DNA from 4 places in the Kribbella sp. CA-245084 genome. Region 4 is predicted to be linked to each of the others. Evidence: riboswitches for the same ligand, from Rfam matches in the RefSeq annotation. Region 4 holds a riboswitch; each other region holds the start of a gene.
The links. A riboswitch is a leader RNA that binds a small molecule or an ion and turns the genes downstream of it on or off. The one in region 4 is predicted to bind cobalamin.

Region 1 (7,463 bases), 2.8 Mb from region 4:
CCTGGGTGACCGAGTCCGTGCAGGCCGGCGACAAGCTCGAGGTCGAGCATCTGCTCGAGGCGCATCGCCTGCTGATGGCGCAGTCGCCGCACTCGGAGTACGCGGGCGAGATCCGCTACCTGCAGAACTGGATCGGCGGCCGCTCCCCCGCCGAGGCGTACTACGTCCCGCCGCCGGCGCAGCTGATCCCCGAGCTGCTCGAGGACCTGATCACGTTCGTCCGCGAGTCGCGGCTGCCCGTCCTTGCGAAGGCCGCGATAGCGCACGCGCAGTTCGAGACCATCCACCCGTTCGCCGATGGCAACGGCCGGACCGGGCGCGCGCTGATCCACCTGATCCTGCGCGCCGAAGGCCTGGTCACGCGGACCGTGCCGCCGGTATCGCTCTCGCTCGCGACGCACGCAACGGAGTACGTCGACGCCCTGACCGCCTTCCGGTACGTCGGACGCGCGACGACCCCGAAGGCCCGCGCTGCCGCGAACCCGTGGCTGCGGATGTTCGCGATGGCCTGCACACACGCGACCGCCGAAGCCGCGCGCTTCGAGCAGACCGCCGTCGACCTCAAGGCCGCCTGGCGGGAACGTGCGGCGCCGGTCCGGGCGGGCTCCGCGACCGAACTGCTCATCGACGCGCTGCCCGCCGCGCCGGTCCTCACACTCGCCGCCGCGGCGCAGCTCATCGACCGCTCGCAGCAGGCCGCCAACCAAGGGCTCGCCCGGCTGGTCGAGGCGCGCATCCTGCGCGAGGTCACCGACGGCCGGCGCAATCGCGTCTACGAGGCGCCCGAGCTGATCGACGCCTTCACGCTGCTCGAACGCCGCTTCGCCAGCCCGGCCGCGGACACCCGGATCGAGGCACCTAGCAGACCCGTTCCATCGAGGCCAGAACCGACACACCAGTGAATTGACTTTCGTCTCCCCGGCGAGCAAGAATTCGAACATATGTTCGATCGTACAGGGGAGAAGTGATGTCGGAGGCGTTCGACTGGGACATCCTGCACAAGCCATCGGCGATGGCCATGGTGCGCGGCCAGCTCGGCTTCAGCTGGATGGTGCTGTCCGGCCGACTCGCGCAGTTGACCGACGAGCAGTACTTCTGGCGACCGAGCAGCGAGGCGCTGACCGTCGTCCGGCGGCACTACGCCGGTCACTTCCGATCACTCGGATCCGGCGAATGGGTCGCACAGTGGCCCGATGAGCCGGACCATCGCGGTCCCCGCACGATCGCCTGGTTGATCGCCCATCTGACCGAGACCTTCTTCGAGCGGTGGGAGTGGACGTTCGGCGCGAGTCAGCAAGGGCGCGCCGACATCAACCTGCACGGCAACGCGCGCGACGCGGTCGCCTGGCTGACCTACTGGGTCGAGGCGTGGCGCGACGCGATCGCTGCACTGGACGAGGACCAGGTGATGACGGTCGGGTTGAGCCAGGCCAACGAGCTGGATGCCGGCGAGCCGTTCGGCCATGTCGTGCTGCGGCTGAATCGCGAGCTGATCCACCACGGCTCGGAGATCATGACGCTCCAGGACCTCTACGCGGTCGCGGCGTGAGATCGGCGACCACAAGATGTGCGACACGCGGCGTGGCGCTACCACAAGATGTAGATCTCTCGGCCTAGCATCACTACTGCTGGTGGTTCGGAGTGGTCGGCACCACAAGATGTGGGCCAGTCCGAGGCAACAGGGGAATCCGGTGCGAGTCCGGAGCTGCCCCGCAACGGTGAGCGGACGTGCTGTCGAGAGGCGTCCGCAAGTCCGGATACCTGCCACCGGCGCATGCACCGCCGGTGCATGCGGTCCGAGACCTCGCGGGTGGGTCGCAGGGCGTGACGGCAGTGTTCCCGGCCGGTGCTGCCGGTCCCGTCGTGCGCCTGCTCGCGTGGTTCCAGGCTTCCGAACTCTTGTGGAGAGCACACCTGTGACCCTTGCTTCCTCAACGGCTGCATCCCCGTCCCCGTTCTCGGGGATCGCGGCAGACCAGCCGATCGAGCTCACCGTCATCCGTCGCGACGGCAGCAGTACGCCGTTCGACGCCACCAAGATCTCCGTCGCCGTCACGAAGGCTTTCCTCGCGGTCGAGGGCGCCGACGCCGGCGCCACCCACCGGGTCCGCGACCTGGTGACCGACCTGACCGGCCGGGTCGTCGGAGCCCTCACCAGCCGCGGCGACGCGCGCCGCAGCGTCCAGGTCGAAGACATCCAGGACCAGGTCGAGCTGGCGCTGATGCGCGCCGGCGAGCACCAGGTCGCCCGCGCCTACGTGCTGTACCGCGAGGAGCGGACCAAGGCTCGCACGCCTGCCGATGCGGCCGGCGTGACCGAGAAGCCGGCGCTGACCGTCCGCGCGGCCGACGGCACCCGGTCCCCACTCGACGTCGACCGGCTGCGAGTGATCGTCGCGGAGGCGGCAGCCGGGCTCGACGCGGTCGACCCCGAGCTGATCCTCAACGAGACGCTCGGCGCCTGCTACGACGGCATCGCGCAGCACGAGGTCGAGCTAGCGCTGGTGATGGCCGCGCGCGGCTTCGTCGAGACCGAGCCGCAGTACAGCTTTGCCGCGTCCCGGTTGCTGCTGGACCAGATCCGGCGCGAGGCGCTGGGGCGTGTCCACGGCGAGCCGCGGCAGGCCAGCCAGGCCGAGATGGCCGAGGCCTACGCGACCTATTTCCCGCAGTACATCCGGACCGGGATCGAGGCCGGCCAGCTCGACCCCGAGCTCGGCACATTCGACCTCGAGCGGCTCGCCGCCGCGATCAGGCCCGAGGCCGATCTGGACTTCACGTTCCTCAGCCTGCAGACGCTGTACGACCGGTATCTCCTGCACCTCGACAAGGTTCGATACGAGCTGCCGCAGGCGTTCTTCCTCCGGGTCGCGATGGGGATGGCGCTGCGCGAGGACGACCGGGAGGCGCGGGCGATCCAGTTCTACGAACTGCTCAGCTCGTTCCGGTTCATGTCGTCGACGCCGACGCTGTTCAACTCCGGCACCACCCGGCCGCAGCTCTCGTCCTGCTTCCTGACCACGGTCGAGGACGACCTGGCCGGCATCTTCAGCGGCATCCGCAACAACGCTCTCCTCGCGAAGTACTCCGGCGGCCTCGGCAACGACTGGACCCCGGTCCGCGGCATCGGCGCCAAAATCCGCGGCACCAACGGCGAGTCCCAGGGCGTCGTCCCCTTCCTCAAAATAGCCAACGACACCGCCGTAGCTGTGAACCAGTGCTTCGGTCCCGAGACCCTCGTCTACACCGCCGCGGGTGCACAGCCGATCAGTGACATCGCCGTCGGTGACCTGGTCCTCGGCGCGAGTGGCCGGTATCGCGAGGTGACGAAGACCTTCGTGTACGACCAGGACGGCCCGATGGTCGAGGTCGACGTCAAGCACTCGATCGACCCGTTGCTCGTAACCGCCGGACACCCGTTCTACGCGATCCAGGGTGTGCCGATGGAGCAGAGCAACGAGCGCACCTACCGGTGGCTCGCGAACGGCAAGGTCACTGCCGGATGGGTCGAGGCAGGCATGCTCAGCAAGGGGGACTACATCGCTCAGGTCGTACCGGAAGAGATCGTCCCGGTCCGGGATCTGACCGAGGACGACGCACGGCTGTACGGCATCCTGCTCGGTGACGGACACCTGTCGAAGGACCGAAACCAGTGGGGCGTGTCCGGCAACCCACAGCGCGACACGCATCTCGCCTTCGTTCGCGCCTACCTCGCTGCCCGGTCGATCCACTTCTGGGAGACCGGTCGCGGTGACACCTACCAGCAGATCCACTGGGCTGCCGGACGAGGCCCTCGCCGGGATTCACTCACCGGCCGGATCGCCGGCCCCGGCGAGGCGACGTTGCCGTTCACGTACGACGACCTGTACGACGACGCGCACTCCAAGCGCATCGCGCGGCGACTGGCGCATCTGCCACTCGGCCACACTCGCGCGCTCATCCGTGGTCTGCTCGAAACGGACGGCGGCATCTCACGCGGGAAGGAGATCTACTTCACGAGCACCTCGCGCGGGCTGGCCAGCGGCATGCGCTACCAACTGCTCCGTCTGGGGGTTCCCACCGCCGGCCAGTTCCGGATCCGCGAAGGTGAACACGTCGGACGTCGTTCGGACGGCTCCGAGATCGCCTTCTCGAAGCCGGTGCACGCCTACGATCTCCGCATTCCGGCGGTCCCTGGGATCGCCGAAGTGCTGGGCGTGACACCGGTCGAGAAGCTCAACTGGATCACACACGAAGGCATGGTCTTCTCCCGGGTACGCGAGGTCCGCAGGACGCCGATGGTTCCGGTCGTGCACGATCTCGAGGTCGATATCGACGAGTCCTACATGACAGTCGCCGGACTGGCTCACAACGGTGGCAAGCGCAAGGGCGCGGTGTGTGCGTATTTGGAGACTTGGCATATCGATGTCGAGGAGTTTCTCGATCTCCGGAAGAACACTGGGGACGAGCGTCGGCGGACGCATGACATGAATACGGCGAACTGGGTGCCGGATCTGTTCTTGCAGCGGGTTGAGGCTGGTGGCGAGTGGACGTTGTTCTCGCCCAATGAGGTGACCGATCTGCATGATCTGTACGGCGCGGCGTTTGCCGAGGCGTACGTCGCGTACGAGGCGGCGGCGGATCGTGGTGAGGTCCGGGTGTTCAAGCGGGTCAAGGCTGTCGACCTGTGGCGGCGGATGCTGACGGTGCTATTCGAGACCGGGCATCCGTGGATCACGTTCAAGGACGCCTGCAACCTGCGTTCGCCGCAGCAGCACGACGGTGTCGTCCACTCGTCGAATCTGTGCACCGAGATCACCCTCAACACCACGGTCGAGGAGACCGCGGTCTGCAACCTAGGTTCGGTCAACCTGGTCGCGCATCTCACCGGGGACGGCCTCGATGCCGAGCTGCTCCGGGACACGGTCAAGACCGCGGTCCGGATGCTCGACAACGTCATCGACGTGAACTTCTACACGACCCCGGAATCGGAGCGGGCCAACCAGCGCCACCGTCCGGTCGGCCTCGGGCTGATGGGCTTCGCGGACGCGCTGTTCGCGCTGCGGATCCCGTACTCGTCGGATGCCGCGGTCGAGTTCGCGGACAGTTCGATGGAGCAGATCAGCTACCACGCGATCGAGGCGTCGAGTGATCTCGCTGCCGAGCGCGGGCGCTATTCGACGTACGACGGGTCGCTGTGGAGCGAGGGGATCCTGCCGATCGACTCGCTCGAGCTGCTGACGTCCGCCCGCAACGGCGACGTGATCGTCGACGAGAGCAAGCGGCTGGACTGGGACGCGCTGCGGGCGAAGGTACTGCGCGACGGCATGCGGAACTCGAATGTCATGGCGATCGCGCCGACCGCCACGATCTCCAACATCTGCGGCGTGAGTCAGTCGATCGAGCCGGCGTACAGCAACCTGTTCGTGAAGTCGAACATGTCCGGTGAGTTCACGGTCGCCAACCCGTACCTGGTCGCCGAGCTGAAGGCGCGCGGGCTCTGGGACCAGGTGATGGTGTCCGACCTGAAGTACCACGACGGTGTGCTGGCCGGTATCGAGCGCATCCCCGCGGACGTGCGGGAGCTGTATGCGACCGCGTTCGAGATCGACCCGCAGTGGTTGGTGAAGGCGGCGTCGCGCCGGCAGAAGTGGATCGACCAGGCCCAATCGCTGAACCTCTACATGGCGAAGCCGTCGGGTCGTGCGCTCGACGAGCTGTACCGGTCGGCCTGGCGGTATGGCCTCAAGACGACCTATTACCTGCGTTCCCAGTCAGCAACCCACGTGGAGAAGTCCACGCTCAAGGGAACCGACGGCCGACTCAACGCAGTACCAGTGGCAGTGCCAGTTGCAGTACCAGTAGCAATCCCAGAGCCGACCGGAGCTGTCTGCTCCATCGAAGACCCCGACTGCGAGGCCTGCCAGTGAGCACCATTTCCGTTGGAGCGGCACGAGTCGAAGTTGCCGACAAGGCGATGATCAACTCGCGGGCCGACGTCAACCAGTTGCTGCCGCTGAAGTACACGTGGGCCTGGGAGAAGTACCTTGCCGGGTGCAACAACCACTGGATGCCGACCGAGGTCTCCATGCAGGCCGACATCTCACTCTGGCGGCGTCCACCAGGGGCAAAGGACGGCCTGACCGAGGACGAGCGGCTGATGCTCAAGCGCAACCTCGGCTTCTTCGCAACCGCGGAGTCCCTGGTCGCGAACAACATCGTCCTCGCCGTGTATCGCCAGCTGACCAACCCCGAGTGCCGGCAGTACCTGCTCCGCCAGGCGTTCGAGGAGGCCGTGCACACCCACACGTTCCAGTACATCTGCACGTCGCTCGGGCTCGACGAGGGCGAGCTGTTCAACATGTACCGCGAGGTGCCGTCGATCTCGGACAAGGACGCCTGGGCGCTGAAGTACACCCAGCACCTCGAGGACCCGGACTTCCGCACCGGTACGCCGGAGACCGACACCGCGTTCCTGCGCGATCTGATCGCGTTCTACGTGGTGTTCGAGGGGATGTGGTTCTACACCGGGTTCGCGCAGATCCTGTCGCTCGGCCGCCGGAACAAGATGGTCGGCATCGCCGAGCAGTACCAGTACATCCTGCGCGACGAGTCGATCCACCTGAACTTCGGTATCGACTGCATCAACCAGATCAAGCAGGAGAACCCGCACCTGTGGACGACCGAGTTCCAGGCTGAGGTCCGGCAGATGCTCACCGAGGCGTGCGAGCTCGAGGTCGCGTACGGCCGGTCCACGATGCCGAACGGCATGCTCGGCCTCACGGCGGAGCTGTGCGAGCAGTACATGCACTTCATCACCGACCGCCGTGCAGAACAGATTGGTATCGATCCGATCTTCGGTGAAACGCGGAACCCCTTCGGCTGGATGTCAGAGGTGATGGACCTGAAGAAGGAGAAGAACTTCTTCGAGACCCGAGTGATCGAGTACCAGTCGTCCAGCGGACTCAGCTGGGACTGACACCGGATCACCCCAGATCGGGAGGCCCGCGGAGCTACTCGCCGCCCCGCGGGCCTTCCTTACCGCGCCTGATTCGTCGACCGGCCCGATTCGTCAGCGTGGGTTGTTGGCGTGGGTCAGGGTTTCCCAGGCGAAGAAGTAGTTCGCGCCGGCGGGGCGTTTGGCCTCGGTGTAGGCGAGGGTTGTGGGCATCTGCTGGCCGAGGCGGTTGTGGTAGTGGTTGTAGACCACCTCGGTGACCGCTCCCAGGCCCTTCTTCACCGTGCCGCCGCACAGGTTCGACGGGACCGCGGCTCCGTTCTCCAGGCGGGTGTGGAAGTAGTAGCCGTCGGTGAGTCGCTTGCCCGCTTCGGCGTACAGGTTGACGCCTTGGTGATACGCGGTCTCGGCGACGTGCGTGGCAGCGGTGAGGCCCCAGCCGGTGTGGCCGAAGTCGCGGCAGGTCTCCTGGGCGAGGCCGTTCGAGAACGTCGACTGTCCTTGCCAGTAGTCGACGATCTCCTCG
Region 2 (7,463 bases), 520 kb from region 4:
CTGATGCTTGGCGACGCGAGCGGCCCACTCTGAGTTGCCGGAGTCGTCCCCGCCGGTGGCGACGTACAGGACGTCAGACTCCAAGGACAGCAGGCGTTCGGCGGCGATGGACTTGCCGGATCGGGCTCCGCCGAGGATCAGCGTTCGGTCAGGCATCGGTCCTCCGCTCGAAAACCACAGGCGCCTCGAAGGCCGCCTTCCGCGCCGTACGGCGGAACGCGTTCAGGATGGGCCGCCCCAGCAGCAGGACGAGTACGGCGGACAGGATGCCGCGCGGGATGTCCCAGCCCAACGAGGTCGCCACCACGAACAGCAAGTACCGGTGCAGGTTCGCCGCCAGCTCGTCACCGGGCACGAATGAGAAGTCGCTGCCGAACGTCGCGTACGGCCAGAACCACAGGTTCATCATCACGCCGTACAGCACCCCCGACACCATCGAGTACGCCGCCAGCAGCAGCAACTCCAACCGCCCGCCGACCCGCGGCAACAGCCCCGCCAGACACCCCACCCACGCGCACGCGAACATCTGGAACGGCATCCACGGCCCGACCCCGCCGCTGATCAACGCCCCGCCCAGCAGCGACACCGCCCCGAGCACGAACCCGAACCCGGCGCCGAAGGCCCGCCCCGCCAGCACCAGCACGAAGAACCCGGGCTCGAGCCCCGCCGTACCCGGACCCAACGCCCGCAAGGCCGCACCGACCGCCGCGAGCATGCCGACCAGCGAGATCACCTTCGCGTCGATCCCGGACTCGGACAGCTCCGCGAGTACGACGGCCACCAGCAACGGCAGCAGCAACACGAACAACCACGGGGCGTCGGTCGTGTGACCGATCGCGGATGCACCCGTCTGCGATGTCCGGAAGAACAGCGGCCATGCGAACGCGAGTACGCCAACGAGCGACGCGACCAGCAACGTCGCCGTACTCCGCGGCTTGAGCCGGATCAGCCTCACGACGCCCGGTCCAATGCTTCGGCGACCTCTCCGACGGTCAGGAACGGCAACGGAGCAAGGATCTTCGCCACCTGTGGCGCGAACGCCGGCGACCCGGCAATCACCTCTGCCGTCTCGCCGTCGCTGACCAACTCGCCCTCGGCGAGCACCATCACCCGAGTGGCGACCTCAGCGACCATCTCGACGTCATGCGTCGACAACACGACCGCATGCCCGGCCGCGGCCAGCTCGCGCAGAATCGCCACCAGGCGGCGCTTGGCGCCGTAGTCCAGCCCGCGTGTCGGCTCGTCCAGCAACAACAACGGCGGAGCGCCGCACAGTACGACGGCCAGCGCCAGGCAGAGCCGCTGTCCCTCGGACAGGTCCCGCGGATGCTGGTCCAAAGCCACATCTGGTGCCAGCCGCTCGAGGAGCGCCCGGCAACTACCCGCGGGCACCTTGAAGTCGGAGTCCGCGGCAGAACACTCGTCGGCGACCGTCGCGGCATAGAGGAGGTCTGCAGGCTCTTGTGGGACCAGTCCGACCGCCTTCACCAGTTGCGCGGGCTTCATCTGGTGCGGGTCAGTCCCGGCCGCGACTGCAGTGCCCGACCGAGCCGGCAGGATGCCGACGAGCGCATTGAGCAGCGTCGACTTGCCCGCGCCGTTGCGGCCCATCAGCGCGACGACCTCACCGGCCTTCACACTGAGCGACACGCCACGCAGCGCCATCACGTTGCCGTAGCCAACGACCAGATCACTACACCGAGCCAGCTCAGCACCTAGCGCAGCAGCCGACCGCACCGGTGCAGCACTGTCCAGCTGGCGCCGTAGCGCGACGGCAGCCCGCCGAGCGTCCCGCACGGACAGGGGGAGTGGCGACCAACCGGCCAACCGTCCCAGCTCGACTACAGGCGGCGCGACCGGTGCGGTGACCATGCGCTCACCGGGCAGCCCTGTCGACACAGCAGCCGCACCACCCGGTACTTCGATCACGCGGTCGGCGTACTGGATCACACGCTCGAGCCGATGCTCAGCCAGCACCACTGTGACGCCCAGGTCGTGCACCAGCCGCTGCAGCGCAGCCAGCACCTCTTCGGCTGCCTGTGGGTCGAGTGCAGACGTCGGCTCATCCAGCACGAGTACCGCCGGATGCGACGTCAGCGCTGCTCCGATAGCGGTCCGCTGCCGCTGGCCACCCGACAACGACGTCAGTGCACGGTCCCGTACGTCGGCCAGCCCCAGCAGGTCGAGCGTCTCCTCGACGCGTCGCCGCATCACGTCCGGAGCCATGCCCAGCGACTCCATGCTGTAAGCCAGCTCGTCTTCGACCGTGTCGGTGACGAACCCCGCCATCGGGTCCTGACCGACCATCCCCACCACGTCCGCGAGGTCCCGCGGCCGGTACTCCCGGGTGTCCCGTCCGTCGACGAGCACCCGACCGGACAGCGTGCCGCCGGTGAAGTGCGGCACCAGTCCGTTGATTGCCCGCAGCAACGTGGACTTGCCGGACCCGGTCCGCCCGATCACCAGCGCCAGCTCGCCCTCCGGCACGATGAGACTCACGTCGCGGAGCGCCGGCTCACTGGCCCCGTGGTACCTCACAGATACGCGGTCGAACTCGATCATGCGACCGCCTTCTTCAACGGCGGTGCGGCCAGCGCAGGCACCAGTCCGATCAGTACACCGACAACCGGCAGCAGGGGAACCGGTGGTACGACCAACGGACCGTCCAGCAACAGCCCGTGCACACCACGTGCTGCGGCGGTCACCATCGCACCCGCAGCCACCGCACCGGCCGCCACGACCAGCCACTCAGGCAAAGCCCACGGATCGGGCCGGTACCTCGTCCTGGCCACCCGCTGACGTCCGATGGCCATCGCTCCGACCGCGAGCAGTACGCCGACGGCCAGTGCGCCCGCGGCGAGCGGGAACGACATGGAGTCGGTCAGCAGCGCGTAGACGCCGAGCAGGATGCCCAGCAGTCCGAGTAGCACGCTCAGCGCTGTGAGCCGACGCTGAGCGCGCGGGGCATGCGCCGTACGGCCGTAGCCGCGGGAGTCCATCGCGGCAGCGAGCTCCACCGACCGGTCCAGGGCGCCTTCCAACACGGGCATGGCCGTCGTACGGAAGGAGGCGCGGGTGCGGCCGCGCAAACGGCGTGCGGCGCGGATGCGGCGACCGTCGGTCACCAGTTGAGGTGCGAAGGTCAGTGCGACTACACAGGCCACGCCCATCTCGTAGAGCGCTCCGGGCAACGACTTCAGCAGGCGCCGTGGACTGGCCAGTGCGTTAGCAGCACCTATGCAGCACAGCATGACGGCCAGTTGCGCACCGTCGTACAGGGCGGTCACCAGAGCCTCTGCCGTCACCTCTCCGCCGAGCTTGACGCCCGCAGCCCAGGCAGGCAAAGGGATCTGCGGCAGCGTGAACAGCACGGTGTTCCCCTGCGAGCGGGTCGACAAGAGCGCCTGCAGCACCACGCGGACGCCGATGACCACCAGACCGAGCTTCAGGAACGCAGTGAAGCTGTGTGCCCACGGCGCATCGCTCCGGCGCGCTGCCACGACGAATCCGGTGACCGCGAGGATCAGGGCCAGCAGGACCGGGTTGCGGGTCCTGCTGGCCGCCACAGCCATACAGAGCGCCCACAACCACCAGGCCCCCGGGTGGAGCGCCCGGGGGAGTGTGAGGTGGTGGACGGCGCGCACGACTACTTAGCCGCAGTACGACGGCGGTTGAGAACGAACCCGCCTCCGCCCAGAAGGACCACGACGATTGCCGCGATGATGATGCCGGTCCAGGGCGCTCCGCTGTCGTCCTTCGAGGACGCGGCCGGTGTCGGCTGGACGGCAGTCGATCCCACTGCCGGGCCGACCTGCAGCGTGACAGGGGCGTCGGTAGCTGGGACGTTGATGCTCTTCACCTGGTCGCCGCAGCCCTTGGACGGGTAGCCGGCGACGCCGCAGGTGAGGCCCTTCTCGATCCGGACCGGCGCGACGGCGGCCAGGACCTGCGCGCCGTTCGACTTCGGATCCGTGACCACACAGGTGCCGGTCGGCTGGGCCGGCGTGTCACCGGTGACCGCGTCCTCCGGCGTACCGGGGTCGACGACCAGCGCCACCCGCTTCTTGCCGGTCTCCGCCGGGGTCTTGCCGCAGATCGCGTCGAAGTCGCCCGCTGCGCGCGGCACCCGCGGCTTCGCGCCGCCGACGGCGAACCGCCAGCCCTCGACGCCGCCGTCCGCCGGGACGTAGGCGTCCGCGCCCTTCTGGGAGAAGGCCCAGGTGCCGTTGGTCCACTGGTAGTAGCCCCAGAACCGGTAGCCGTCCTCGGCCTGGGCTGCGCTTGTTGTAACGGTTGCGACAGTCCCAGCCAGCAGGAGACCCGCCAGCAGGCTGAAGACCAGTCGTACGGTCCGATGTGCAGTCATTCTCGTGTCCTCGTTCGGGCCGCAGCCCGGTGGAGGAGATCCCGCCTGCACCGGCAGGGTAGGGGCTCCACCCGCGGACCACGGCGGGTAGGTGAGCCTGTCTGCCTGCGTCACAGTGGTCCGGCTCGCCACCCGGCTCCAGTTGGAGACGGGTGGCCTACGGTTGCGGGTCAGCGCCGGACTTCGACCGGCTTCCCTGTGACGCAGACGTGTGGTTCGACCGGAACTCTACTCTGTGACTATTCGGCCGACGACAGACTCATCGGCCCGTAGACCTCACGGTTGTCCTCGAGCAGGTAGACCTGGCTGACGCCGCGGTCGGCCAGATCGCGCCAGACCTCGCCCAGCCAGCTCTCCGCGTCACCCTGGGCCGAGAACTCCGCCCCGCCGACCTCACCCGGGTCGACCAGGGCGCCGGAAGCGGTCTCGAACCGCCAGTTCCAGCTCATCACGCCACCCGCGCTTGCGGCGAGTTCTGCGCGGTCTTGGCCGGGTCACGCTCGACGATGCCGCCGAGTACCTCGTCGATCCGCTTGAGCAGACCGTCGTCCAGCTTCACGCCGGATGCCTTCACGTTCTCGGTGACCTGCTCGGGCCGGGAGGCGCCGACGATCGCGGAGGAGACGTTCGGGTTCTGCAGCACCCAGGCGACCGCCAGCTGGGACAGGGACAGGTCGACCTCGGCCGCGATCGGCTTCAGCTCCTGGACCCGGGTCAGCACGTCGTCGGTCAGGAAGCGCTTGATGAACGTCGCGCCGCCCTTCTCGTCGGTGGCCCGGGAGCCCTCCGGCGGCTGCTGACCGGGCAGGTACTTGCCGGTGAGCACACCCTGTGCGATCGGCGAGAACACCACCTGGCCGATGCCGAGCTCCTCCGAGGCCGGGACCACCTCGGCCTCGATCACCCGCCAGAGCATGCTGTACTGCGGCTGGTTGGAGACGAACGGGATCCGCAGCTCGCGGGCCAGCCGGTGGCCCTCCTGCAGCTGCTCCGCGGTCCACTCCGAGACACCGATGTACAGCGCCTTGCCCTGCCGGACGACGTCGGCGAACGCCTCCATCGTCTCCTCCAGCGGCGTCTCGGTGTCGTACCGGTGCGCCTGGTAGAGGTCGACGTACTCCGTGCCGAGCCGCTTCAGCGAGCCGTTGATCGACTCGTGGATGTGCTTGCGGGACAGGCCGGTGTCGTTCGGGCCCTTCGGGCCGGTCGGCCAGTACACCTTGGTGAAGATCTCCAGCGACTCGCGTCGCTCACCGGCCAGCGCCTCGCCGAGCACCGACTCGGCCGCCGTGTTGGCGTAGGTGTCCGCGGTGTCGAACGTCGTGATGCCGGCGTCCAGCGCCGCCCGCACGCAGGCCTTCGCCTGCTCGTTCTCCACCTGCGACCCGTGCGTGAGCCAGTTCCCGTACGAGATCTCGCTGACCTTCAAACCGCTGTTGCCGAGAAAGCGAAAGTCCATACGCCTGACCCTACAGTCAGGTCAGGACGGCTTCTCGCCGCGTTTCACCATCGGCTTCGGCAGCCGCCAGCGACGCATCTGCATGGTCCGGCGAACGGCGTAGAACCCGAGGCCCTTGGTCGACTCCTTCGGGAACTTCACCCCGACCGACTTCTTCAGGCCGGCCGTCAGCAGGAACCAGTCCGCCGCGATCAGCAGGATCATCGCCAGGAACAGCAGGTTGACCATCCCGGCCAGCCACGGGAACTGCGGCGAGAACACCACGCCGACCAGCGACACCACCAGCAGGATCGGCAGCGCGAACTCCATCACGGAGTACCGGGCGTCGACGTAGTCCCGGGCGAAGCGGCGCACCGGGCCCTTGTCGGCAGCGGGCAGGTACCGGTCGTCGCCGGTCTGCATGGCCGACTGCATCTTGCCCCGCTCGGTCCGCACCTTCTCCCGGCGGATCGCCGAGGCCTCTTTGCGGTTGCGTGGCTTTTTGAACGCCGCCTTGCGCGCCGCCTCGGCGTCGCGGCGGCTCGGGGTCGGGCGACCCTTGCCTCCCGCCTTGCCCTGGGGCTCGGCGGGTACGGTGGTATCTGTTTCAGACTTGGAACGACGGAACACGGGGTCAGAACCTCATTCGCAGGGCAGGTCGCGACTCGGGGTGGTCCCCGGACCTCCTTACCACTTTATCGGGGCCGGTCCTGATGGTGTGGTGACCCATAGGGACATAGGGTGGATGACACGCACGCCGGGTCGTCAGTCCGGCACAGAAGGGGTACGGATATCGATGAGCATCTTCAAGCGGATGTCGACGATCTTCAAGGCCAAGGCGAACTCCGCCCTGGACAAGGCCGAGGATCCTCGCGAAACCCTTGACTACTCGTATCAGAAGCAGCTCGAGCTGCTCCAGAAGGTACGGCGGGGCGTGGCCGACGTGGCCACCAGTCGCAAGCGGGTGGAGTTGCAGGCCTCCCAGCTGCAGTCCCAGTCGGCGAAGCTGCAGGAGCAGGCCCAGAAGGCGCTCTCGATGGGCCGTGAGGACCTGGCCCGGGAGGCTCTGACCCGCAAGTCCGGGCTGCAGGGCCAGATCGACGACCTGACCACGCAGCACGCCCAGCTGCAGGGTGAGGAGGAGAAGCTGACGCTCGCCTCCCAGCGGCTGCAGGCCAAGGTCGAGTCGTTCCGGACCCGCAAGGAGACCATCAAGGCCACCTACACCGCGGCCGAGGCGCAGACCCGGATCAACGAGGCCTTCTCCGGCATCTCCGAGGAGATGAGCGACGTCGGTCTCGCGGTCCAGCGGGCCGAGGACAAGACCCAGCAGATGCAGGCCCGGGCCGGTGCGATCGACGAGCTGCTCGCCTCCGGCGCGCTCGACGACGCCAGCGGCACGGTCAAGGACAACATCACCCTGGAGCTGGACCGGATGTCGTCCGGCTCCGACGTGGAGAACGAGCTGGCCGCGATGAAGGCCCAGCTCTCCGGCGGCAGCGCGCCGAAGGAGATCTCCGGTGAGGCACCGGGCGCGGCCCAGCAGTCCGCCCAGACCGCCCAGCAGCCAGTGCAGCCGGCCGCCGAGCCGGTGAGACCTCAGGACGGAGATGTTCGGTGATCGTTCGCATCATGGGTGAGGGTCAGTGGCGACTGGCC
Region 3 (7,463 bases), 1.3 Mb from region 4:
CCGTGCTGCAGCTCCTGCGGCGACCACACGTCCTCGTAGAAGAACCTGTCGGTTTCCGTTGCGTCAGGCATCAATGCCCGAAGCTCGAGCACGTTGCGCTCGACCTCGAACTCGACGCGGGTCAGGTAGTTGAACACGGCGCCGTACCGACGTCGTACGCCGTCGGGATCCTTGATCGTCAGGTCCGCCGACTCCAGCAGCAACGGCGGATGCTCTTCGGCGAACGCCTCGACGAACTGCCGGAGCCCGCTCCGCGAAGAGCGCCTACGGATCGGGCTCCGGGTCGACTGGACAGTCAAGTCGGTCACAAAATCCACCTAGCTGCGGGCGGCCTGTTCGATGACCCGCGTGGTCGTCTCGGGATCGCTGATCAGGCCGAGGTGTCCTTCGTCGAACTCCGTGACGTCGGAGCCGGCCCGCTTGGCCATCGCCCGCTGCACGTCCGGCGGGATGATCTGGTCGCCGGTGCCGATCAGGTACCAGGACGGAATCGTCCTCCAGGCCGGGGTACCGGACTTGTCGGCCAGGCCGCCGAACGCAGCCGGTCGCTGGGTCGCGTAGATCTTCGCTTTGTCGTCGTCGTTCAGGCCGGTCGCGAACCACGTGAAGACGGTCGGCTTCTTCAGGTAGAGATCCGTGGTCGGCGTCGGCGGACCGGCCGGAACGAAGTCGAACACTTGCGTGGGATCCGGGTTCGACAGGGCGGAGTCGGCCCCGGCGGCCTCGAGCGCCGTCTCGCCCTCGTCGAGCGCGAACGCGTCGACGTAGACGAGTGCCTTGACGTTCGCGAGCCCGGTGGCCGCGTTGGTGATCACCACACCGCCGTACGAGTGACCGACCAGGACGACGGGGCCGGACAACGTCTCGAGGAAAGCCCGCACGGAGGCGGCGTTGCCCGGCAGCGAACGCAACGGGTTCGGGATCGCCCGCACCGTGTACCCGTCGCCGTGCAGCCGATCGATGACGCCAGACCAGCTCGACGCGTCCGCCCAGGCACCGTGGACCAGCACGATGGTCGGCTGGCCCGTGCCCCTGTTGTCACTGATGTCACTGCTCATGAATCTCTCCTGTTCGGTCGAAGATCGCCCACTTGCCTCTAGGTCCGGACACCGCTCTCAGCTGTGACATCGCTCAACGCCTCGTACAGCGGGCTGTCCGCGAGCAGGTCGTTGCTGTGCCGGGCGTTGTGACGATGCGCCACCCGGCGATGACCTTCGAGGATCGCGGCGATCCCGACGACACTCCACACACCGAGTACGACGGCGTGCTGCGCGGCGCCGTGTCCGTTGAAGTAGGCGGCGCTGCGGAGCAGGTTCGCACCTGCGCCCGGCGGCATCAGCTGCCCCAACTGACCGACCACCGACGGCATCAGCTCGGGCGCCGAGCTCACTCCCGCGAACGGATTCCCGACGAAGACCATGAGGATGCCGCCGACTGCAACGCCGCCCGGGCCCAGCAGCGCGGCCATGCCGGCCACGAAGCTACTGATCGCGAACAGCATCAGCGATAGCGAAGCCCAGGTCCCGATCCGATTCCCCGGCAACGCGCCGATGTAGTCCTGCGCCACCAGATGCACACACGCGCCGGCCATGCACGAGACCACCGCCAGAGCCACGATCTCTCGCACGGCGGGCTTGAAGCCGACCAGTACGGCGACCATCACGGCGAGGATCACTCCGCCGAGCACGAGCGGCGTCATCGCGGCGGCGAAGGTCGAGCCGCGCGGATCGTCGCTCGACGTCGGAACCACATCCTGTACCACCGAGGCCGCCACTGGTTGGGTGGTCGACGAGAGCTGACCTGCCATCGCCCCCGCGGCCGACGTCAGCAACTGGGCAACGGCCGGGCTGGCCGCGCTGGCGGTCAGAAAGACGATGCGGCGGCTGCTCACCTCGAACGCGCCGTACACCTCGCGGTGCTCGATGGCCGACCGGGCTTCGGCGTCGCTGGCATACAGGTGCAGGTCGAAGGCGCCTGGCCGGGCATTGGTCAGGCCTTCGGCTGCCTTCTGCGCGGCCACCCCGGTGCCCACCACGCCCACCGGGAGGCTGCGGGCCTCGGTCCGGGACGCCGGCCAGGTGAACGCCAGGACCGCGAGACCGACGATCAGCGGTGCGATCACCGACAGGATCAGCAGCTGGCGCCACGGCGGGTGGTGAACGAGCGGATTCTTGGGCACTTCTGCGCCTTTCGGACTTGAGTTAGATGCTCTCACTAAACGACAACGATCGTTCTCTTTCGACTATACTCCTGCTCATGCCGAGAACATCGGAGAGGTATCGCGACGCCCGGCGGGAGTACATCCTCGACGCCGCCCGCCGAGCCTTCGCGCGCAACGGGTTCCACGCGACGTCAATGCACGACCTGTTCGCGGAGGCCGGCCTGTCCTCCGGCGCGGTCTACCGCTACTTCGCCGGCAAGGACGAGGTGGTCGTCGCGATCGTGGAGGACAACATCCGGCAGATCGGCGCGATGATGCGCGCCGTCACGGAGGAACGTGCCGACGGATCCTTCGGCGCCGCACTCGCCGCGGCGGTCGAGACCATCCAGGCCAAGCACCGGGAGAACGGGCTCGCCGGTATCGGCGTACAGGCCTGGACCGAGGCGCTGCGTGATCCCCGGATCGGGGCGGCGTTCAACGAGGTGCTTACCGGGCTCCGGTCCGAGCTGGCCGAAGTCGTCGCTCACTACCAGCGGACGAACACGTTGCCGGCCGGCCCGTCCGCGGAGTCACTGGCGTCCGTGACGATCGCCATTCTGGTCGGCTACATCCAGCAGCTCGCGCTCCTCGGACCCGACGCTGTCGCCGACGTCCCGGAGGCGCTGCGGGCGCTGTGGCCACCTTCAGGCTGAGAGGACGCAGTCGCCGCAGAGGGCGCCGGCGTGGTTGGGAGCGGCTCGGTAGATGAGGCAGCAACTGCGGCGGCGGAAGCCGTCGGTGGTGGTGTGGATGTCGTGCAGGGTTGGGTGTGCGAGGAGCTGCGCGGCCGTTCTGCCGGCTTGGTCTGCTAGCTGGGGTGCTGCGTTGCTGAGGGCAACGGATGCGCCATTGACGGCGGAGGCCACGTTGCCCCGGAGGATGTGGTCAGAGACTCCGAAACGCTGTGTGATCGTGGCCAGAGCTGGGACGGGGCCTTCGAAGAACTCGGTGGCCAGGTCGCGGGACTTGCTTGGCGGAGCGAGGGACAGAGGAAAGGCTCCGCCTAGGACTGGTTGCCAATGGACGCTGTTCAGGTCGAGGGGCGGGACGCCGTCGCCCAGGACCGCAGCGGCCAAAGCGGGTGAGACCAGGCGCGCGACCAGTCCGAGGTGGGTGATCGATGCCGCTACTCGGACCTCGACGGCTTCGGGCTCCTGACCGCCCGCGGCCGCTAGATAGGCGCGGGTCGTCATCACCCGGTCCTCGAGTACGGCGGGGTCGTCGAGCAGCTCCGACATGCTCCGCCACGGTGCGGCCGGCGCCGTACCCGAGGGGTGTTGTTCGTGTTCGAAGAACGGGCCGAGCATCATGCGTTCGCGACCGGCTCCGCCTGTTTGGTACTGGACTTGCGCGGCTGGAGCAGGCGCTCCGCGAGTGGACCGAAGATCAGGCCGATGGCGCCCCACAACAGCACCTGCGCGCCGACCGAGTAGAGGCGGAACGCGTACAGCCGGTCCGCGTCGAAGCCTGGGAAGACGATGGTGCCCTTGTCATCGGTCAGCGGCAGAGGTGTCTCGGTCGCGTGCCGCCCGAACTCCTCGACATTCGCCGCCAGCTGACCCACCGAGGGCAGCACGGCCATCAGTACGCCGATGATCGCGACGTACGCCGCGACCGCGAGGAGTGTCGCGTTCCAGTTGCCGAAGCGTGGTTGGAGACGCTTGCCGAGCAGGACCGCGCCGATCAGCAGCACGATCGAGCAGGCCACCATCGCGAGGTACAGATTGCCCCGGTCGTGGATCGTGTCCTCGTGCCCGATCGACGGCGGGTTGGCCGGGTACTTCAGGAACGGCACGAAGTACACCGCGACGAACCCGCCGAGCGCGACCAGCATCGCCAGGTTGCGCGGGCGCAGCTTGCCGACCCGGCCCAGGCAGATCGCGTAGGCGACCGCGAACAGCGCGCCCATCGCCACACCGAACAGCACGATGCCGACACCGGCTCCGAGATTCGCCTGCAACGTCCGGCTGAAGATCTCGTGACCCGCATGCTCGACCGGCAACCCGGCCGCGTGGTCCAGCTCGTGCTGCGCGGCGTCGCGACCGCTCTCGTAGTCGATAGCAGCTTGGATCTGGGGCTCGGCGAAGATCCGCGCGAAGACGAACGCGATCAGCCCGGCCACTGCGCCGGCGAGTGCGCCGCGCAGGATCAGTTTTCTTTCCATGTCAGTTGTCAGTCAGATCAGTGACAGGGGAAGCCGAGGAAGTGCCGCGCGTCGTGCACGAACTCGTGGATGTGCATGTCCTTGCCGAAGATCGAGTACGCACCCTGATCGACGCCGATGAAGTAGTAGAGCGCGAACGCGACGATCGCGGTGCCGACCAGCCACATCACAGCCCGCGAGACCGGTACGACGACCGGCGTGGAAACCGAGGTGGGAGCAGACAGATTGCTCACGAGTAGAGCCTCCTTCTAGGGGATCGTGCGTCCCTCATCCAATGGAGCGTCGTGACGGCGAAGTATCTGACTCACCGCTCGCACGAGGCGAACGGTTCACAGTGGCGCGACCGTGCCGAAATCTCATCGGCTTCCTTGCGCCGTCACTACGTTGCGAGAGTACGGACGCCGTCCGGGCACGTCAATTGCGGGTTGCTCACATCACTCCCGTCACACGGGTTGCCTGTGGAAAACCATTCCGGTCACTCGTGGTCGGGCCGTTAAGCTCGGAGGCCGGTGCACCCCGAGGAGGCCCCGTGTTCCAGCCGCTGCATGCTTCTGCCACCCGAGCTGTTGAGAAACTCCGCGATATCGGTGAACCACTACCCGACGACCTTGCCAGTCAGTTGGCCAAGCTGGCCGACGACACCCAGTCCTCCGCCGCAGTTGAGGACCTGCTCCGTCCGTTTGTCCTCGTCGACGTCTCCATCGACGAGCAAGGACTGCCGATCAGTACGCCGGGCGCCGCGCCGCCGCGCCTCGTCCAACACGGCTGGCGCAGCTTCCTGGTCCGGATCGACAACCCGCACCGGCTGGTCGGCGATCTCGCCGCACAGTCGAACCATGTGCTCAACACAGTCGACTACCACAGCCACGCCGCGCGAATCGCGATGGCGGACACGCTGACGATCGTTCCGAGGATCAAGAGCAGCTGGCTGGAGGTGAAGCTGGCCGGGCCGACCGACATCTCGGGCCTGGACGTCGAGTACAAGGTGATCAGCCTCTACAGCCGCGACGGCGGCAGCCAGAGCGGCGAGCTGGGGTTCGTCCTGGCCGTCGAGGAGGCCGAGCACAGCTACACCAGACCGCCGATGGCGAAGGCCTGGCGGCGGATGGGGGCCGAGAATCGCCCGTACCAGGCGTCGTACGAGTTCGACTGCCTGCCTGCGCGCGACATCCGGTTCGACATCCGCGAGCCCGACGGGAGCAGTTGCGTTGCGGCGCTCACCGTTCGCGACTCCCAACGGCGCTCCTACCCGTCGAAGGGGATGCGGCTCGCGCCCGACATGTTCTTCCACGAACACGTCTACCGCGCGACCGGCGAGGTCATCACGCTCCCCAGCGGTCAGTACGAGATCTCGGCCCGCCGCGGACCGGAGTACCGCGAGGTCCGCGTGGAGGTCGATCTCACGCCCGACGACGACGCGGTCACGATCGAGCTCGATCGCTGGGCCGATCCGGCCCGGCACGGCTACTACTCGGGCGATCCGCATATCCACGCCGGCGGCTGCTCGCACTACAGCGTGCCGTCCGAGGGAGTGAACCCGGAGACGATGATCCGGCACGTCCGCGGCGAGGGACTGTGGATGGGCAGCGTGCTCACCTGGGGACCGTGTTACTACCACCAGAAGCAGTTCTTCAGCGGCTCGTCGATCAGCCCGCGCGCCGAGCTCGAGTGGCCGGCGATGCAGCAGGCGCAGGGCATGAACTGGGATCCGCAGGACACCGACCACGACGGCCAGAGCCTGCTCCGGTACGACCTCGAGGTGTCGGGCTTCCCGTCGAGCCACTCCGGTCACGTGATCCTGCTCGGGCTGACCGACCAGGACTATCCCGGTACGAAGATCATCGAGGACTGGCCGTCGTACAACCTGCCGGTCATGCGCTGGGGTCACGCGCAGAACGCGATGGTCGGCTACGCGCACTGCGGACTCGGCCTCTCGGTCAGCACGAGTGAGCTGCCGAACTACGTGATTCCGGGCTTCCAGTCGATCGGCTCGAACGAGATCATCGTCGACGTACCGCTCGGTGCGGCCGACTTCCAGTGCGGCGCCGAGTTCGATCCCGCCTCGGAGCTGAACATCTGGTACCACCTGCTGAACGTCGGCTACCGCACGCTGATGCTCGGGGAGACCGACTACCCCTGCATCTACGACGACGGCCCGGGCGTCGGGCGCACCTACGTCCAACTGCCCGAGCCGCCACAAGGCCCGCAGGCGCTGGAATCGTGGCTCGGCGGACTGAAGGACAGGGCGTCGTACTTCGGCGACGGCCGCAGTCACGTCTACGACTTCGCGATCGACGGCGACACGAGCCGCGAGCAGACGGCGGACGCCGCGGGACCGGTCCGGGTCAGCGCGACGGTCGCGGCGTGGTTGCCCGAGGATCCGCCGGCGCTGCCGGCCGCGGGGCAACCGGCGTACAGCGCTCCGGTCGGCTGGCATCTCGAACGCTCGAGGATCGGCCGGACCCGCAACGTGCTGGTCGAGGTGCTCGTCAACGGCGTGCCGGTCGGGTCGCAGGAGCTGGTTGCTGACGGCAACGAGCAGGCGATCGAGTTCGACGTACCGCTGGAGCGTTCGTCCTGGGTGGCGCTGCGGATCCTGCGCAGCGTGCACACCCAGCCGATCTTCGTCGAGCTCGCGGGTCAGCCGATCCGCGCGTCCCGGCGGAGCGCGCAGTGGTTGCACGACTCGGTCGACGCGCTCTGGAAGGCGAAGTCCGGCTTCATCCGCGAGACCGAACGAGCCGAGGCACGCGAGGCGTACGACGCCGCGCAGGCCGCCTACGTGACCCGTCGCGACGAATCCGAGGTGGACTGATGTACGGCGAACCCGCCGGCTGCTGCGGCCCGGTCGACACCAAGGCGCCGATCTCCGTCACGATCAACCCGGAGGCCCGCGTGAACGTCGCCCGGACCGCGACCCGGGTGGAGCCGGTCGCTCCGGGTCATTGGCATCCGATTGATATGACGATCGTCAACGACGGCTACGTCACCGGGCAGCTCGTCATCGAGAGCGACCCGGTCCCTGGCGTCGAACTCGACCTGCCACCGCACGACCTCACCGGCGAACCACGCCAGGAGGGAGCGATCCGGGTCCGCTTC
Region 4 (7,463 bases):
GCACTTCGCGAGCTTCACGTTCACCAGATCGGCCGCGCCCTGGCGGATCACGGCGACCAGATCGCGTACGCCGTACACGGACTCGTCGGCAAGGATCGGCGTACTGACCCTGTCGGTTACCCACGCCATCCCGTCGAGGTCCGCCGCGGCGACCGGCTGCTCGACCAGCTCGATCGCGCACCCGGCGTCCTCGAGCGCCCGGATCACCCTGACCGCGTCGCGGCGCGTCCAACCCTGGTTGGCGTCCAGCCGCAACCGCGGCTCCGGCCCGAGCGCTTCGCGGACGCGCTGGACCCGCTCGACGTCGCCGACCGCGTCCGTACCGACCTTGATCTTGAGTACGTCGAACCCGTCCGCGACCCGATCCCGCCCCGCGGTCGCCAACGCCGACGCATCGCCGACCGACAACGTCACATCGGTCCGTACGACGTCAACCGTCGACCCGAGGAATCCGTGCAGCGTCTGCCCGCGCCGCCGCGCCGCGAGGTCGTGCAGCGCGACATCGACCGCGTCCTTAGCGCCGAAGTTGCCGACGGCCGCACCCTGTACCCGACGCAGCGCCTCGGTCAGATCGTCCGGACCGAGCCCGTCCAGCGCGGTCGTGATCGGGCCTTCGATACATGCCTGCGACCCAGCGAGTGAGTCGCCTGTCACCTTCCACACCTGCGGCGCCTCGCCCCAGCCGCTCAGTTCGCCGTCGCTCACCTCGACCAGGAGCGACTCGACGTGCGTCGCCGTACGCAACGCGGTGATGAACGGCGTATGCAGTGGCGCAGACACCCGATGGGTCGTGATCTTCACCGCACCGCTCCGAGGTCGTGCCTGCTGTTCCAAGCTTCCAGCGCGATCGCGGCGATCAACTTCTGCGCGTCGGCATCCGGCAAGTCGGACGTAGTGCAGACCACCAGCACGAACGGATCTGCGTCGTCAGGCCGCACGATCCCGCCATCGTGCCGGATGCGCGTGTCCCAGCCGTTCTTGTGCTCGACCCGCGTACCGGTCGGCAGCAGCGCCGGGATCTCGCCGTTCCACTGGTTCCCCGCGAGCAGGTCGCGCAGGTAGTCGCCGGAGGCGCCTTTCTGGTTGCCGACCGCAACGAGTACGCCGGCGAGTCCGGCCGGGCTCATCAGGTTGCTGATGCCGGCGCGCTGGGCAGGACCGTCGTCGATGCCGCGCTGGATCTTCGACGCGGGGGAGGACGAGCCGGGCAGGGTCGCTTCGCTCAGTACGGCGTGGGCCGCGGGGATCCCGACCTGTTCGAGCACGAGGTCTGTCGCCAGGTTGCTCGAGCGGGTGATCATCTCGGTCGCGAGCCAGCCGAGCGGCACCTCGGTGCCCAGCTTCTCCCAGGTCGCGGGCGCCTCGTCCTCGTCCGCGTCGACCGCGAACCGGCCGCTGCCTGCCGACGCAAAGTCGTTGTGCACGGCGACCGGCTGGTCGAGCGCCAGCTCACCGGCCTCGACCTTGCGCATCATCGCCATCGCCACCGGCAGCTTCATCGTGCTGGCCGAGTAGTGCGCCCGCTCCGCCTCGTGTTCGAACACCGGCACGCCGTCCAGCCGGCCGAGCCACACCCCGAACTCCCCGCTCCCGTCGACCCCATGGAGCAGCTCCGCGATTCCCATGCCGTCACCCAATCACAAACCAAGACCTGGCAGACTGCTGAGGGTGCGCCCCACGAACACCGCCCCTCGCTCCGCTCGGGGCGGGGGAGGAGACGGAGCCCCGCGTCAGTCAAGGCGTGTCGCGCAGCGACGTGGTGCTCGGCGGACCGATCCGGGAGTGACGAGGGCGCTGGGGATCATTCTCGGCTTCGCCGCCGACCGGATGCTCGGCGATCCGCGCCGCCTCCACCCGGTCGCCGGCTTTGGCCAGACCGCGGCCCGCCTCGAGCGACAGCTGTACGCCGACTCGCGCGCGGCCGGCGCTGCGCACACCACGATCCTCGTCGGCACCACCACCGCGCTGGGCCTCGCAGTCGAGCGAGTGACCCGCAACCATCCGATCCTCCACGCAGCAGCCACCGCCGCCGCGACCTGGACCGTGCTGGGTGCGCGCAGCCTCGAACGCGAAGCGGAGACGATGGCTGCGCTTCTCGAGGACAAGGACATCCCGGCCGCCCGTGACCGCCTCGGCCATCTGTGTGCCCGCGACGCCACCGACCTGGAGGCGGACGAGCTGGCCCGCGCAACGGTGGAGTCGATCGCCGAGAACACCTCGGACGCCTGCGTCGCACCGCTCATCTGGGGCGGAGTCCTCGGTATCCCAGGCCTCCTCGGCTACCGAGCGGCGAACACCCTGGACGCGATGGTCGGCTACAGGTCGCCGAAGTACCAGAACTTCGGATGGGCGGCGGCGCGCTTGGACGACGTACTGAACCTGGTGCCGGCGCGGGTCTGCGCGCTCCTCACCGGGCTCGCCGCCGGGCGGCCGCGCGAGGCGACAGCTGTCTGGATGCGCGACGCCGCCAAGCATCCAAGTCCGAACGCCGGCCCCGTCGAGGCGGCCTTCGCCGGTGCGCTCGGCCTCACGCTCGGCGGAACCAACGACTACGGCAGCTACCAGGAAGACCGTGGCACGCTGGGCGACGGGCCCGCGCCGACGGTCGCTGACGTCCGGAGGACGGCCGCGCTGGCCCGCCGGGTCGGGGTGGCTGCGGCAGCCGTAGCCGCCATGACCGCCATGACCGCCATGCGGAAGGGAAAGCGATGGGGTTGAGTCATCGGCCGGCGCGGATTGTTCTGATCCGGCATGGCGAGTCCGAGGCGAATCTGGACAAGACGGTCTACGAGCGGATCCCAGATCACGCCGTACCGCTGACGCCGCACGGGCACGAGCAGGCGGTGAAGGCGGGCAAAGACCTGCGGGAGCTGTTCGAGAACGAGCCGGTTCGCGTGTACGTCTCGCCGTACCTGCGCGCCCGGCAGACCCTCGAGTCGCTCGGGCTGGATGACCTGATCGAGATGCCGCGCGAGGAGCCGCGGCTGCGCGAGCAGGACTGGGCCAACCTGCAGGACACCGCGGACATCGAGCGGCAGGAGAAGCTGCGGGACTCGTTCGGGCACTTCTTCTACCGGTTCACGCAGGGCGAGTCGGGTGCCGACGTGTACGACCGGGTGTCGACGTTCCTGGAGACGATGCACCGCGACTTCGAGAACCCGGACGCGCCGCGGAACGTGCTGCTGGTCTCGCACGGGCTGACGATGCGGTTGTTCTGCACACGCTGGTTCCACTGGTCGGTCCGGTTCTTCGAGTCGCTGCGCAATCCGGGCAACGCGGAAACACGCGTCCTGCTGCGGCAACCCGATTTCCGGTACAAGCTGGACCGGCCGTTCGAGCAGTGGACGCCTTACGAACCGACGGAACGGGAGCGATCGGCATGGTTGTAGCGCAGACGCGGGACACGGTCCTCGAACTGCTGGCGAGCCTCACGCCGGCCCAGCTCGAGAAGATCCGTGCTCCGTTCGACACACCGGACCACCAGCAATGGACGTATCTGCCGGGCGCGGTGCCCGGACTCGCCTTGACCGAGCTCACGCCGACCCAGCAGAAGCTGGTCGAGCGGCTGGTCGCGACCGGGTGCAGCGACCGGGGCGCGGCCGATATCTGGGCGGTCCTCGACGCGGAGGTCGTCGTACGCGGGCTGCCGGACCTGCCGGCGTCGGGGGAGTGGGAGGGCTCGATCGTCGGCGACCGGTACTTCCTCCGGGTGCTCGGCGACCCGAACGGGACCGACCCGTGGGCGTGGCGGCTCAACGGTCACCACCTCGCTCTGCACGTCACGCTCGTCGAAGGCGCGATCGCGTTCACCCCGCAGTTCATCGGGTCGAACCCGGCCGAGGTCCGCAGCGGTCCGAAGGCCGGGCGACGCTTCCTGGCCGCCGAGCAGGACCTGGGCTTCCAGCTCCTGCACGCGCTCGAGCCGGGCCAGCTGACCACAGCACTGGTCTCCGACGAAGCGCCGGACGACATCCTGACCCGCCACGACCCGGTCGCCGACGCGTCGCTGCTGCACCGCGGCCTGTCGTACGGCGACATGAACGAGGACCAGCGCCAGATCCTCAGCCTCCTCATCGGCCAGTACGTCGGACGCGCGGCCGGCCCGATCGGCCTGCAGACCTGGCAGGACATCACCGAGCACGGCATCGAGCAGCTGACGTTCGCGTGGGCCGGGGAGACCGAGCCGGGGATCGGGCACCGGCACTACTACTCGATCGCCGGCCCGAGCTTCCTGGCCGAGTACGACAACACCCAGGACAACGCCAACCACATCCACTCCGTCTGGCGCGACCTCCGCAACGACTGGGGCACCGACCTCCTGGCGGCCCACTACGGGATGCACCGCTGAATCAGGACCGAGGCAGGAACTCGTGGCTCGCGGTCCACGTGGCGACCCGGTGCCCGAGCTGGTTACCGTCGTTCATTGCGTGCCGGAAATGCAGCCCGAGCCAGATGCGGGCGTTCTTCGTCTCGGTGTCCAACGCGGTGGCTGTGGCATAGTGCCGGGTCGTCGAGGTCACCGGAGAAGAGACGTTCAGGTCGATCGAACGGGCACCGAAGAGACGGCTGAAGATCTCCGTCGAGGCCCCGGTGAGGCAGGCATGCCCGCTGGTGTACTCGGGATACGGCGGCGTGGCGACCAATGGTGTCCAGGCGGGATCAGGTGCGGTTGCGCGGTTACCGTCGGTGTCCGCCAACCGGATCGCGGTAATCGGCCGCCAGAACGCGTAGTCATACTTCGCCCGCCAGCAGGCGATCAATGCGTCGGCCTCACTGGTGCCGAGCAGAGCGAATGCCCGTGCGGTCCGGACGATGTCCATCCCACTCCGGGACACGCGCTCGCGAAGTGCCGCGTTGTACTGCCCCGACGCCGGCCCGTTCCAGAACAGGGCGGTCTCGGTCTGGGCTGCGGTCCGGGACGTCCCGTCCTTGGCGCCCATTGCCTTCACCTCGGCGAAGTCGCGGGCGTAGGCCTTCGAGGTGATCGGGTCGGGACCGCTGAGCCGGACCTGCTTGGGAGATCTGAGGGCGAGTGGCCGGACGAATCCCAGCCAGGGAGCGAGCATCGGCGCGAACGCGTCCGGGGTCGGGCGCCACACGCCCGGTGCCGGTGTGACGTCGAGGGTGATGTTGGCACCGCGCCCGTCATTTGCTCGTGCTGCGATCAGCGATGACGCTGCGGCCTCGCCAACGGCCTGCCCGCGATCCTTCGCCCTGCTGTCGGGGATGCTGCCCAGCGACGCTGCATAGTCGGCGGCGAGGTTCTGGGCCGAGGTGGGGAAGTAGTAGTTCAGCACGCGGTACGCCGCCGTCGCCGCTGCGGCCTCGGTCGACGCTCGGCCGCGAGCCCGAGGCTGCCGCAGGTACGGCTGGTAACGACCCTCGATCGTCACCACGGCGTCGTACACGGCGATCGAGACGAAGCCGAAATAGAGCGTGGACACGGGAACTGGGGTGGCGTTCTCGGTCAGAATGGTCCGGGCCGCGATCGCGTTCCAGGTGATGACGACAGCGGGATCAGCGGGCTGGGTCGCGGTGGCCGGCGGAACTGCGATGACCGAGGCGGCGAGTCCGGCAGCCACGACGGCCGAGAATGCCGGGAGTGTGATGCGCACTGGTATCTCCTTCAGTCGAAGTCGAGCGACTTGCGCTGAAGCAACGGGTGCGCTGCAGGAGGGCGCCAGCGGGTCCAAGCCCTTCCTTCCGTGCTAACACCGCCCCCTGGCCCGGTCAAGCATCAAACGTTGGTCTCGCTGCGGCGGGACCGGTGCCTGGCGTGGGAGGAACTCCACACCCGGTACGCCGCGACTGTCAGCTAGAGTCACGATCGTCATCGACGGCATCAGCAGGAACCCGGTGTGAGTCCGGGGCGGTCCCGCCACTGTGACCCGTAAGGGGAGTCAGGAACTGCCGCCGTCGTACCTCCGTTCGGGGCGTGGATACCCCGGGGAAGGAACGCCTTCGTGCTCCTTTTGCTCTCCACCGCCGACACCGACCTGCTCGCGGCCGCCGAGGCGGACGCCGGCTGGAAGGTCGCGAACCCTGCCCGCCTCGAGCTCGCCGAGCTCGGACCGCTGCTCGACACCGCCGAGATCGTCGTCGTCCGGCTCCTCGGCGGTCGCCGGGCGTGGGAAGAGGGGCTCGACGCGGTCCTCGCGTCCGGCAAGCCGGCTGTCGTGGTCAGCGGTGAGGCAGCGCCCGACGCCGAGCTGATGTCGTTGTCGACCGTGCCCGCCGGTGCGGTCACAGAGGCGCTCGCGTACCTGCGCGAGGGTGGCGCGGACAACCTCCGCAACCTGGCCGGCTTCCTGCGGGACACGCTGCTGCTGACCGGCGACGAGTTCGAGCCGCCGCGCGCACTCCCGGCGTACGGACTACGGGGTACGTACGTCGAGGACGAGCGACCCGTCGTCGGGATCGTGTACTACCGCGCGCACGAGATCTCGGGCAACACAGCGTTCGTCGACGCGCTCGCAGAGGCAGTCGTCGAGGCGGGAGCTCAACCTCTTCCGGTGTACTGCGGCACGCTGCGCGGGCTCGACCCGGCCGAGAACGTCGGGCTGTTCGAGCTGCTGCGTAAGTGCGACGTACTCGTGACGACGCTGCTCGCGGCGGGCGGGGCGGTGGCGGCGAACGCCAGTGCAGGTGGTGCGGACGATGCGTGGGACGCCGGCGCGCTGGCGTCGCTCGACATCCCGTTGATCCAAGGGCTCGCGCTGACGTCGACTCGCGAGCAGTGGGTGGAGAGTGACGCTGCGATCAGTCCGCTGGATGCGGCGACGCAGGTGGCGATCCCGGAGTTCGACGGGCGGCTGATCACAATCCCGTTCTCGTTCAAGTCGTACGACGCCGACGGGCTGGCGCGCTACGTGCCGGACGTCGAGCGGTGTGCGCGGCTGGCCGGGATCGCGGTGGCGCATGCCCGGCTGCGGCACGTGCCGGCGGCGGAGAAGCGGATCGCGCTGGTGTTGTCGTCGTACCCGACGAAGCATGCGCGGATCGGGAACGCGGTCGGTCTGGATACGCCTGCGTCGGCTGTTGTCCTGCTCGGTCAGCTGGAAGCGGCCGGGTACGACCTGGGCGGGCTCGACCTCAGTGAGTTGCAGGGCGCGGACGGGGCCGACGGGCTGATTCATCGCTTGATCGCGACCGGCGGGCACGACGTCGACTGGCTGACCGACGAGCAGCTGGCCAACGCTGTCGCCAAGGTCCCGCTGTCCACCTACGCCACCTGGTTCGGTCGCACTCCCGAGTCGTTGCAGGCGGCAATGATCGACGCCTGGGGCGAGGCGCCCGGCGAGTTGTACGTCGACACCTCGGGCGACGAGCCGGCGATCGCGCTGGCCGCCTTGCGGTTCGGGAATGTCGTGCTGATGATCCAGCCGCCACGGGGCTTCGGCGAGAACCCGGTCGCGATCTACCACGATCCCGACATGGCACCGTCGCACCATTACCTGGCGGCG

Region 1: linked by a shared signal. The riboswitch ahead of ACQPYH_RS30965 (ribonucleoside-diphosphate reductase subunit alpha) and the one ahead of cobN (cobaltochelatase subunit CobN) in region 4 are both predicted to bind cobalamin.
Region 2: linked by a shared signal. The riboswitch ahead of ACQPYH_RS15490 (SCO2322 family protein) and the one ahead of cobN (cobaltochelatase subunit CobN) in region 4 are both predicted to bind cobalamin.
Region 3: linked by a shared signal. The riboswitch ahead of ACQPYH_RS24190 (CbtB domain-containing protein) and the one ahead of cobN (cobaltochelatase subunit CobN) in region 4 are both predicted to bind cobalamin.

The regions. Positions count from the first base shown of each region.
Region 1 is NZ_CP192053.1:6,503,157-6,510,619, forward strand. It holds gene ACQPYH_RS30955 (Fic family protein) at 1-902, shown strand, start outside; gene ACQPYH_RS30960 (DinB family protein) at 968-1,549, shown strand; cobalamin riboswitch at 1,616-1,783, shown strand; gene ACQPYH_RS30965 (ribonucleoside-diphosphate reductase subunit alpha) at 1,917-5,909, shown strand; gene ACQPYH_RS30970 (ribonucleotide-diphosphate reductase subunit beta) at 5,906-6,958, shown strand; gene ACQPYH_RS30975 (alginate lyase family protein) at 7,052-7,463, opposite strand, start outside.
Region 2 is NZ_CP192053.1:3,206,384-3,213,846, forward strand. It holds gene ACQPYH_RS15470 (bifunctional adenosylcobinamide kinase/adenosylcobinamide-phosphate guanylyltransferase) at 1-156, opposite strand, end outside; gene ACQPYH_RS15475 (ECF transporter S component) at 149-955, opposite strand; gene ACQPYH_RS15480 (ABC transporter ATP-binding protein) at 952-2,562, opposite strand; gene ACQPYH_RS15485 (energy-coupling factor transporter transmembrane protein EcfT) at 2,559-3,572, opposite strand; gene ACQPYH_RS15490 (SCO2322 family protein) at 3,647-4,366, opposite strand; cobalamin riboswitch at 4,472-4,606, opposite strand; gene ACQPYH_RS15495 (hypothetical protein) at 4,606-4,815, opposite strand; gene ACQPYH_RS15500 (aldo/keto reductase family protein) at 4,815-5,825, opposite strand; gene ACQPYH_RS15505 (DUF3043 domain-containing protein) at 5,847-6,434, opposite strand; gene ACQPYH_RS15510 (PspA/IM30 family protein) at 6,601-7,425, shown strand; gene pspAA (PspA-associated protein PspAA) at 7,422-7,463, shown strand, end outside.
Region 3 is NZ_CP192053.1:5,034,185-5,041,647, forward strand. It holds gene ACQPYH_RS24160 (GTP-binding protein LepA) at 1-308, opposite strand, end outside; gene ACQPYH_RS24165 (alpha/beta fold hydrolase) at 318-1,058, opposite strand; gene ACQPYH_RS24170 (ABC transporter permease) at 1,097-2,179, opposite strand; gene ACQPYH_RS24175 (TetR/AcrR family transcriptional regulator) at 2,257-2,853, shown strand; gene ACQPYH_RS24180 ((2Fe-2S)-binding protein) at 2,845-3,438, opposite strand; gene ACQPYH_RS24185 (CbtA family protein) at 3,507-4,364, opposite strand; gene ACQPYH_RS24190 (CbtB domain-containing protein) at 4,382-4,597, opposite strand; cobalamin riboswitch at 4,638-4,784, opposite strand; gene ACQPYH_RS24195 (CehA/McbA family metallohydrolase) at 4,894-7,179, shown strand; gene ACQPYH_RS24200 (hypothetical protein) at 7,179-7,463, shown strand, end outside.
Region 4 is NZ_CP192053.1:3,729,164-3,736,626, forward strand. It holds gene ACQPYH_RS17895 (mandelate racemase/muconate lactonizing enzyme family protein) at 1-801, opposite strand, end outside; gene ACQPYH_RS17900 (serine hydrolase) at 798-1,625, opposite strand; gene ACQPYH_RS17905 (cobalamin biosynthesis protein) at 1,783-2,718, shown strand; gene ACQPYH_RS17910 (histidine phosphatase family protein) at 2,709-3,389, shown strand; gene ACQPYH_RS17915 (DUF3500 domain-containing protein) at 3,380-4,348, shown strand; gene ACQPYH_RS17920 (vanadium-dependent haloperoxidase) at 4,350-5,615, opposite strand; cobalamin riboswitch at 5,807-5,930, shown strand; gene cobN (cobaltochelatase subunit CobN) at 5,964-7,463, shown strand, end outside.